Linked DNA regions of Funiculus sociatus GB2-C1. The protein of the gene in region 1 binds, or shares a complex with, the protein of each later gene. Links are inferred from orthologs where the notes say so. Each region holds a gene or a part of one and is shown on either strand. Other genes may lie near its edges.

The links.
Region 2: the proteins of pheT (region 1) and pheS are in contact, whole or in part, in a crystal structure (PDB 6P24), measured with the Escherichia coli proteins. The link is inferred for Funiculus sociatus GB2-C1 from one-to-one orthologs.

The regions. Positions count from the first base shown.
Region 1 is NZ_JAMPKJ010000020.1:35,055-40,618, forward strand. What follows is about bases 1,346-4,458. They hold pheT (phenylalanine--tRNA ligase subunit beta), read left to right. Parts: upstream 1,346-1,679; coding sequence 1,680-4,238; downstream 4,239-4,458. Other genes in these bases: NDI42_RS11790 (YciI family protein), read left to right, coding at 4,306-4,458. Also shown: NDI42_RS11780 (serine/threonine-protein kinase), read right to left, coding at 1-1,274; more of NDI42_RS11790, read left to right, coding at 4,459-4,575; NDI42_RS11795 (alpha-amylase family glycosyl hydrolase), read left to right, coding at 4,930-5,564.
Region 2 is NZ_JAMPKJ010000049.1:6,559-10,605, reverse strand. The notes cover bases 1,226-4,047. They hold pheS (phenylalanine--tRNA ligase subunit alpha), read left to right. Parts: upstream 1,226-2,045; coding sequence 2,046-3,050; downstream 3,051-4,047. Other genes in these bases: NDI42_RS20105 (molybdopterin-dependent oxidoreductase), read left to right, coding at 3,296-4,047; surE (5'/3'-nucleotidase SurE), read right to left, coding at 1,226-1,920. In the rest of the region: NDI42_RS20120 (hypothetical protein), read right to left, coding at 1-362; more of surE, read right to left, coding at 1,123-1,225.

The sequences.
Region 1 (5,564 bases):
AGATTAAGCAAGCTCAAATCTTGCGAAGCAAAGTCTCTTCTACCTTTTGTGTAGTAATTTAGTACGCTGACTGCATCCAACTTCGCCGGAAGTTTCCCCTTAGAACCAGCAGTAGCATCGCTGTTTTTCAGCGTAGTCGTATAACCAGTACCAGGCAAAGCCCGACTATGAATACCGCCCCCCGTTTGCGGGTCATTCGCTTCTAACCTGGCTCGACGCGCTTTAATTGCCATAGCCAGACGTTCTGAGGTTGACGTACCAGCCGAAGGGGATGAGGAGTAAGTCGGAGAGCTTAAGTCTCCGGTGTTCAAGCGGCCGCCTGGTTGTCGCTGCGGGGTAGCTTTACCTGTTGTCAAGCCTTGAGCCAAAGTGTCGAGATAAGGTTCAAGGTCAAGCGCTCTCAAGACTTCTTCAGCAGACTGATAGCGATGACGAACTGAAACCTCCAGCATTTTCTTGAGGACATCGGTGAAATGAGGGCTGATATGAACGTGCTTTTGCCAGAGCATTTCGCCCGTTGTCGGATTGTAGTCTAAGTCTTTTGGCGATTTTCCGGTCAGCAGATAAATGCAGGTGACACCCAAAGCATACAAATCGCTGGCATAAACTGGGCGCATCGCCATCTGTTCTGGTGGGGCAAATCCAGGTGTGCCAATTGCGTAAGCTGTTAAAGCTGTTTGCTCAGAACTGCTTGCTGCCTGGTTGACCTGGTTTTTCACCGCTCCAAAGTCAATTAGAACCAGTTTGCGGTCTTGTTCGCGGCGAATCAAGTTAGCTGGTTTGATGTCTCGGTGAATTACCTGCTGGCTATGGATATATTGCATCACAGGCAGGATTTCGCTCAAGAATTGCTTGACCCCAGCTTCGCTCAAGGGGCCAGATCCTTTCACTTCCTGCTGTAGAGTTAAGCCGCTAATATACTCCTGTACCAGATAAAACTGCTGATTGTCTTCAAAGTAGTCCAATAGGCGAGGTACCTGGGGATGATTGCCAATCTTTCCCAGGGTTCGTGCCTCTCTTTCAAATAGCTCGCGTGCCATTTGTAAGACTTGGGCTACGGTAGTTGCTGGTCTCAGTTGCTTGATGACGCAACTTGGCTCACCAGGCAGAGACTCATCATGAGCTAAGAAGGTAGCTCCAAAGCCTCCTTGCCCTAGGGCGTCCAGCACTCGATAGCGCTTTCTAAGCAGGAGTTTGGAACCACACGCCCGACAGATTTCGGCGTGTTTGATGTTTTGAGGACTAGGACAAGCGGGATTAAGGCAGTAGCTCATTCAGACTCACCGGGATGCTGCAACCGGATATTGCTACCCTAACTTAAATTATCCAGGCATTAAAGGACAATAAGAATGTTGATTATACGGACAATTCTTTAAAGAGTGCCTGAAGATGGTTTATCTTCCTATAAAGAATTTGCTAAGCGGGGGTAGCTGCTTTCTTTCAGGATGTTTTTCCATCATTGCAGAAGAGGAGGTATAAAAATGTAATCAAACCAACGGGCTAATAAAGGTTAGGGTGCATGGCAACAAGAACTGTTTCCATTTCTTTGATAGCACATCCGGAAGCACTCTTAGGTGAATGGTTTTACCCTTCAAACTGAATCAAGATAAGGGAATGAGGGTAGTTATAGGGTTGAGCGGTAAAATGATCGGGGTGAACTAGGTAAAAACATAGAGTAAATGCGTATCTCTCTCAACTGGCTGCGAGAATTAGTTGATTTGACGATGACCCCAACCCAGTTGGCGGACACGCTGACTATGGCTGGGTTCGAGGTGGAAGAGATTGAAGACCGCCGGACTTGGGCTGATGGGGTGGTGGTGGGGAAAATTGTGGAGATTCAACCCCACCCGAATGCGGATAAGCTCCGGGTCTGTACTGTGGATGTGGGGGCAGCGTCTCCTTTGAATATTGTCTGCGGGGCATCGAATGCGCGGGCTGATATTTATGTGCCTGTGGCAACTGTAGGAACTTATTTGCCTGCTGTTGAGTTGAAGATTAAACCGGCAAAACTCCGGGGTGTACCTTCTGCTGGGATGATCTGCTCTTTGGCTGAGTTGGGTTTGGCGAAGGAATCGGCTGGAATTCATATTTTTGAGCTGGAGAATCCGCAGTTGGGTAGCGATGCGCGATCGCTTCTCGGTTTAGATGATGTAATTTTAGACTTGACTTCTACGGCGAATCGTGCTGATGCTCTGAGTATGGTGGGCGTGGCGCGGGAGGTGGCGGCGCTGACTGGTGCAACTCTCCGACTACCAGAAGTTGGCTCTGTATCTATCCCAGAGGGAAGTGCAGGTCTAAGTGTGCGAATTTCAGAGCGGCAAGCTTGCCCCGCCTATATTGGGACTGTAATTGAAAAGGTAAAAATTGCGCCTTCTCCGGCGTGGTTGCAGCAGCGATTACAAGCGGCTGGGGTGCGCCCGATTAACAATGTGGTGGATGTTACTAACTACATTTTGCTGGAATGGGGTCAGCCGCTACACGCATTTGATCGCGATCGCTTACAACAGATTGCAGGGGGCAACACCCTGACTATCGGCGTGCGCTTTGCCAATGGGGGGGAATCCCTGAAAACGCTGGATGGGCAAACTCGCACCTTGCAACCCCAAAATCTACTGATTACTGCCAATGACAAACCTGTGGCTTTGGCGGGGGTGATGGGCGGTGAGGAAACAGAAGTTTATCAGGGTACTGAGAATTTAGTTTTAGAAGCGGCTTTGTTTGACCCGGTAGCAATTCGACGATCTGCTCGCAGCCAGAATTTAAGGACGGAGGCCTCTGGACGCTACGAACGGGGGGTGAATCAAGCAGAATTGGCGGTGGCTTGTCAGAGGGCGATCGCGCTTTTGACTCAGTTCGCTAGTGGCACCCCTGTGGCTCAGGAAGTTGCGGACACTCGTCCTGACCCTTCAGCTTGGATGCGTTCGATTGAGCTGCGTCTTGACCGGATAAACCAGGTTCTAGGGCCTGTAGAGTTGGGAGATGCTACTGGTGAAATTCAACCGGAAGATGTGCAGCGGATCTTGACTGCGCTGGGATGTGACGTATCGCTGGGGACTGGGGACTGGGGACTGGGGACTGGGGACAAGGGACTGGGGACAAGGGACTGGGGACAAGGGAGTTCCAATTCCCAATCCCCAATCCCCAATTCCCAATCCCCAATTCCCAATTCCCAATCCCCGGTATGGATGGTAAAAGTGCCACCCTATCGTTACCGAGACTTAGAGCGGGAAATTGACTTGATTGAAGAAATCGCCCGTCTTTACGGCTACGATAATTTCTGCGACACTCTGCCAGATAAAACTGAACCTGGGTATCTTTCCTCCGACCAAATGCTGACGCGCAAGCTGAGGGAAGCTTTGCGGGGAGCAGGATTGACAGAAGTAATGCACTACTCTTACTCGGTGGCGAAGACGGAGGACGATCGCGAGGTAGCGATCGCTAATCCGATGTTCGCAGAATACTCATCGCTGCGAACTGAATTGGTATCTGCCTTAATTAATGCTTTCCAGTACAATTTGGAGCAAGGCAACGGTTCCTTGAACGCCTTTGAAATAGGTCGGGTATTCTGGCGGGAAGAGGACGGACTAATAGAAGCTGACTCGGTGGCGGGAATTATTGGCGGCGACCCCACTCAAGGTACTTGGACGCGGGGAGGCGCATTACAACCGATGACTTGGTTTGAAGCCAAGGGAGTGCTGGAAAGTTTGTTTGCACGGCTGGGAATGCCTGTAGAATATCAACCAGACCGACGCGATCCGCGCCTGCATCCGGGACGCACAGCTTCTTTGTGGTTGCAGGGTGATCGTTTGGGTACGTTTGGGCAACTGCATCCCCAGATGAGGCAACAGCGGGGTTTGCCGGATGCTGTCTACGTTTTTGAGATGGATTTGGATGTGGTCTTAGACTATCTGGATCGGGATGAAAACCTGATACCTGTGTTCAAACCTTTCTCGACTTTCCCCGGTGCTAACCGGGATTTGGCTTTATTTGCCTCGACTAAAATTTCTGTAGCGGAAATTAAACGAGCGATCGCGTCTGCTGGCGGTGCTTTACTAGAATCGGTGGAATTGTTTGATGAATATCGTGGTCAAAATGTCCCAGAGGGACAGCGAAGTTTGGCCTTGCGGTTAGTTTACCGCGCCAGCGATCGCACTCTCACCGATGAAGATGTCGAACCAGTACATCAAAAAATCCGAGAAGCACTCGTCGATAAATTTAGTGTCAGTCTGAGAAGTTAAGTTTTGCTAATGGCTAATTCTTTATATTAGCCATTAGCAATTAACAATTAGCCATTAGCAATTAGCCATGACTAAATATGTGATGTGGGGAAATTATTGCGAGGATGTTTTAGAGAAGCGATCGCCTTATCGCCAAGCACATCTAGACGGTCTTGCCGCCCAAAAAGAATCCGGTGTTTTAATTACCATTGGCCCTACTAAGGATCTCACCAAAGTCTTTGGTATCTACGAAGCCGAAGACGAAGCCACCGTCCGCCAGTTAATCGAAGCCGATCCTTACTGGCAAAACGGCATTTGGACAGAATACGATGTCCGCGAATGGATTCAAGCCTTTTAAATAATCTTTCGTTAGTGCGTTCACCCTTTTATGGTGGCGCTACGCGAACAAAGCCTGCTTTACGCAGGCTTTCAAGGTTTTAATCCACACAGGTGGACGAAATCTGTAGCCGCGAATTACATTCACAGGGGCTTTTTTCAATAAAGTTTTATTTAAACGCTGCAAGATTTTTGGGCAATTAATGTTATTTAACCCAAATACACAATTATTTCCAAAACTGAATCCTTATACCATAGCTTTACAATTTTTGAACACTGCCTTAAGGCAGATATACAAAAAAGGACACAACTCGTTAAATTTAAAAAACGTCTATCGAAAGGCTAGACTCTTACTCTTACAGTACCACTAAAATTTATGGTATCAACTCCTCCATCTCAAGCTTCATCAAGTCAATATGAAGTTACCGATCCAAAAGCAGAAGTTGAAGTTATAGTCTCCGAAACTAAACCAGACAGCGAAATAGATTTAGAATTTCTTTATACCAGAGATATTGAATTTCGCCAAGAAACCATTTACTTCATCGTTGTAGACCGCTTTTATGACGGTGATCCTGACAACAGCGAAGGCCCAAACCCAGAACTTTTCGACCCAGAAGCAAAGGATTGGGGAAAATATTGGGGTGGAGATTTACAAGGAATTATTGATAAACTCGATTATTTAAAAGATATGGGAGTTACAGCACTTTGGCTGACTCCCTTATTCGAGCAAGTTGAAGCATTATTTGTTGAACAAGCCGCAATTCATGGCTACTGGACAAAGGATTTTAAACGCATCAATCCTCGCTTTATTGGCAAAGATGAAGAACCTTCACTCAACAAAACCCAAGAAACTAGAAATACAACTTTTGATAAATTAGTTGCTGAATTACACGTCCGAAAAATGAAGCTGGTGCTGGATATTGTGTGTAACCACAGCAACCCAGATTTTAGCGGTAAGAAGGGGGAACTCTACGACGATGGAGTGAAAATAGCAGATTTTAACGATGATAA
Region 2 (4,047 bases), on another replicon or contig:
ACTAGCGATGTTTGCGGATCAAACGCCAAAGGGTGAATTTCGCGCTCGGTTTTGGCTCCTGCTCGAATGCTCACATTCGGCAAGCGGCAATAAGGCTCTTTGACGATTTGTTGCACGTTGCGCCGAGAGCTGCGCTCAGGTACTGTTAAGAGTCGTGCTAATTGCGATCGCGATAGCGTCGCCTTCGGCTTTACAATTTCTGTGCAGGCGGTGGTGCTACGTACTGATTGCCGTTCCTTAAGTGCCGAGGTCGGATTGAAAGGCAAGTTGAGAGTGGCTAATAGGTAGCCACTGGTTAACAGACAGCAACCTGCCAGCAGATATTGCAGCACGAGAGACGGGGCTTTAAACTCCTTCATCATCTTCTTTACCTCCTTGATGGCTCATTGTTGGGTAATACAGGACTTTGGCAGGCTGGCTGCTCTTAGAAAGATGTGGTTTATTTAGTTTTTTGGAAGAATATTTATTTGGAATGCGATCGCTTCGCCTCGGACTCCGTACTACGCTGTTCCTGCCAATTACTTACAATAAATCTAGGCAGTAATCCCTAGTTGATACAATCGGGAATATCGCTTTAAAGAGATTAGGATCAGTTACACCCGATGAAAGCGAGTGCTATTTGCTTGTACGTGAAAGCTTTTTCAAAAGGCTGACAAACGGTTAAGCTGTAGGGTTTGCAGCCGTTGTGTCAGTAAATATAGCGTTTCTGGGCTGGGTGGAATATATCGCGGTTGTTTTGTTTTCGCCACCTTGGTAGGGACATGGCAATGCCATGCCCTTACAGATGTATCGCACCCAACCCTTGAATTGCTATAAGGCCTGAGTAAAATCAAATAAGCTGAGTACCCATTTACCATTCTCGCTTTTTGTCGAAGTAGGGTTTCCTTTGCTTTCTTCCTCTCACCACAGGCGATACACTTAACGTGTCTTTGACTGCAACTCCTTGACTACAGTGTACTACTATTTTTAGTACATTTGTACTAATATTTTAGCGTGATAACCGCACCAAAAAAGGCAAACGAAAAAAAATGGTTGCCCCTTCCAGTCAGAGGCTGGGAACGAGGATAATCTCTGAGACCGCTTGAGCGGATCGGAGTCGCGGGTGAGGGTGGACAAAGTTCCTCAAAGCTCAAAAATCTTGAATTCCTGCAAACTGCGAACTCCAGCAGCATAGGTGAGGTTATATTGCAAGGGCGTTACGGTAATGTAGTTTTTCCGAATTGCCTGCACATCGGTTTCTATGTGACTGGGTAAAAGCGGATCTTCAGGTTGTTCAACTTCTTCCAAAGCTTCACCAGCTAACCAATAGTAAGTTTTGCCGCGTGGATCTACCCGCTTTTGAAAAATATCAAAATAGCGACGAATCCCTTGACGAGTCAGGGCGACACCCGCAACATCTTCCCATTTCACAGGTGGCACATTGACGTTGAGTAACATCGCCTCTGGTAGCGGCTGCAAGCTTAACTTATCCATGAGGATTTTGGCAAATTTGGCAGCGGTTTGAAACTCCCTTGAGGTGTAACTCGTCAGACTAAAAGCGATGCTGGGAATTCCCTCTATTACGCCTTCCATCGCCGCTGAAACTGTGCCTGAGTATAAGACATCAGTGCCAAGGTTAGAGCCGTGGTTAATCCCAGATAAGACAAAATCGGGGGGTGCATCGAGCAAAGCACCTAGCGCCAGTTTTACGCAGTCCGAGGGAGTTCCCGAACAAGACCAGGCTTTGACTGTGGGGTGAAAAATCGACTCGACGACTTCAGCGCGGATGGGGTCGTGCAAGGTAAGACCGTGACCAGTGGCAGACCGTTCCCGGTCGGGGCATACTACGGTGACATCGTGTCCGGCTTCGGCGAGGGTATTGGCGAGATTGCGAATGCCCAAGGCGAAGATGCCATCATCGTTGCTGATTAACAGTTTCATTAACTTACTACAGGAGGAGTCAAATTCTATTTTGCACCGCAGCTTGTAATAGATGAATGCAGATGAATGAGTCAAATCGCGTTAAACTCAAGCAAAGATGCCAAACTGAAGACTGTCTGTAGAAAATGACCACTACGCTTTCGGAGCTTGAGGCTCAACTAGCCGCGCTTAAACAGGATGCGACGAATGCGATCGCTGCTGCTTCTACTCTTGCACAACTAGAGGAACTTCGAGTCGGCTACCTGGGTAAGAAAGGGCAGCTGTCCAAAGTATTAGGGGGTTTGGGTAAATTAGACGCAAGCGATCGCCCCCGGATTGGTGCTTTAGCAAACGAAGTCAAAGAAGCGCTGCAAAATGACCTGGATCGCAAGCGGACAAACTTGCAGGAAGCCCAAATCCAAGCCGCATTGGAATCGGAAACCCTGGATGTCACTATGCCAGGAGTTTACCGCCCCCTCGGTCGCAAGCACCCGCTCAACAGTACAATTGACCGCATTGTAGATATCTTCGTTGGTCTTGGCTACACCGTCGCCCAAGGGCCGGAGATGGAGACAGACTACTACAATTTTGAGGCGCTGAACACCCCGGCAGACCACCCTGCCCGCGATATGCAGGATACCTTCTACCTGCCGGATGGCAATCTGCTGCGGACGCATACTTCTTCGGTGCAGATTCGCTACATGGAAGAAAATGAGCCGCCAATCAGGATTGTGGCACCAGGACGCTGTTACCGACGAGATACGGTAGATGCGACCCATTCGGCCGTCTTCCACCAAGTAGAAATTTTGGCAGTTGATCAGGGGCTAACTTTTACAGACCTTAAAGGCACTATTAAGGTGTTTTTAGAGGAGATGTTTGGTGCTGAGTTACCGATTCGTTTCCGGGGCAGTTATTTCCCATTCACCGAACCTTCGGCGGAAGTCGATGTGCAATGGCAGGGACGCTGGTTAGAAGTAATGGGCTGCGGTATGGTTGACCCCAATGTGCTGAAGAAGGTGGGTTACGATCCAGAAGTTTATACTGGGTTTGCCGCTGGTTTCGGTGCTGAGCGTTTCGCAATGGTGCTGCATCAAATTGATGATGTGCGTCGGATGTACAGCAGCGATTTGCGCTTTTTGCGGCAGTTTTAAGAAATTTGGTAGTAGGTGGTAGGAAGGATAAAACTTACAGTTCTAAGTAATTTTCTCCTTACCTCCTAACCTCTATCTCCTATTTTCTATCACCTTTTTATTCCTTAGAAGGAGAATATTCTAAATAGCTTACTGACTTGGTATTTTCCCGGATGACTTGAGGTAACTGTGTTAAAAAGAGTTAAGTCGCTGTAGTTACAGTAGCGATCGCTTTTCGGTAAACTACCTAAAGAAGTATTCTTTAAATGCGGTTGAATCCAAACGTGGGGAAAAATTTGGCTCTAGTACCGCTAGTGACAAGTATTGTCTGCCTTGGAGCTTGTACAAATCAGCCAACGGATAAGCAGCTGGAGTCCTGGCGAACTGAAGCGATCGCTCTCAACGCCCAGATGGTGAAAGCCAATACCAAAACTTCACCGGAGGAGTGGAATCTGGTTATTGAGGGGCAAATGGCCAAGGGCAAAGCGGTGACATTGAGCTGGCAACAGCTACAGGCATTGGCAAGAAATCATGTAAAAACTACAGAGCCTCATGCCGTACTCAACCAAGAGGAGATTTTCGACTTTCGGGGCATCCGTGTATCTACACTATTGAAAAAGTTAGCGATCGCGTCGGATATTACAGATATTACTTTTGTCTGCTTTGACGGCTACCAAGCGACAATCAGCTTGAAGGATTTGCTTGCCTACCCGATTACTTTAGCGATCGCTAAAAATGGCAAACCAATTCCCCGCGATCAAGGCGGCCCTATTTATTTAGTCATTCCGCATACGCAATACCCTAATTTGAAAAAAAAGTATAACGAACTATCCTGGGCGTTTTACGTTACCCACATGATAATTGGTACTGAACCAGTAAAATTACGTGTAGGAACGCGCGAACTAGACTTAGCCGCTCTTGATAAACTTCCCCAAGTTACAATTTTGGAAAATGTCGGCTACAGAATGGGTTGGCCCAACGGCGAAGTCAAACTTCACGGGGTGCGTGTACGCGATGT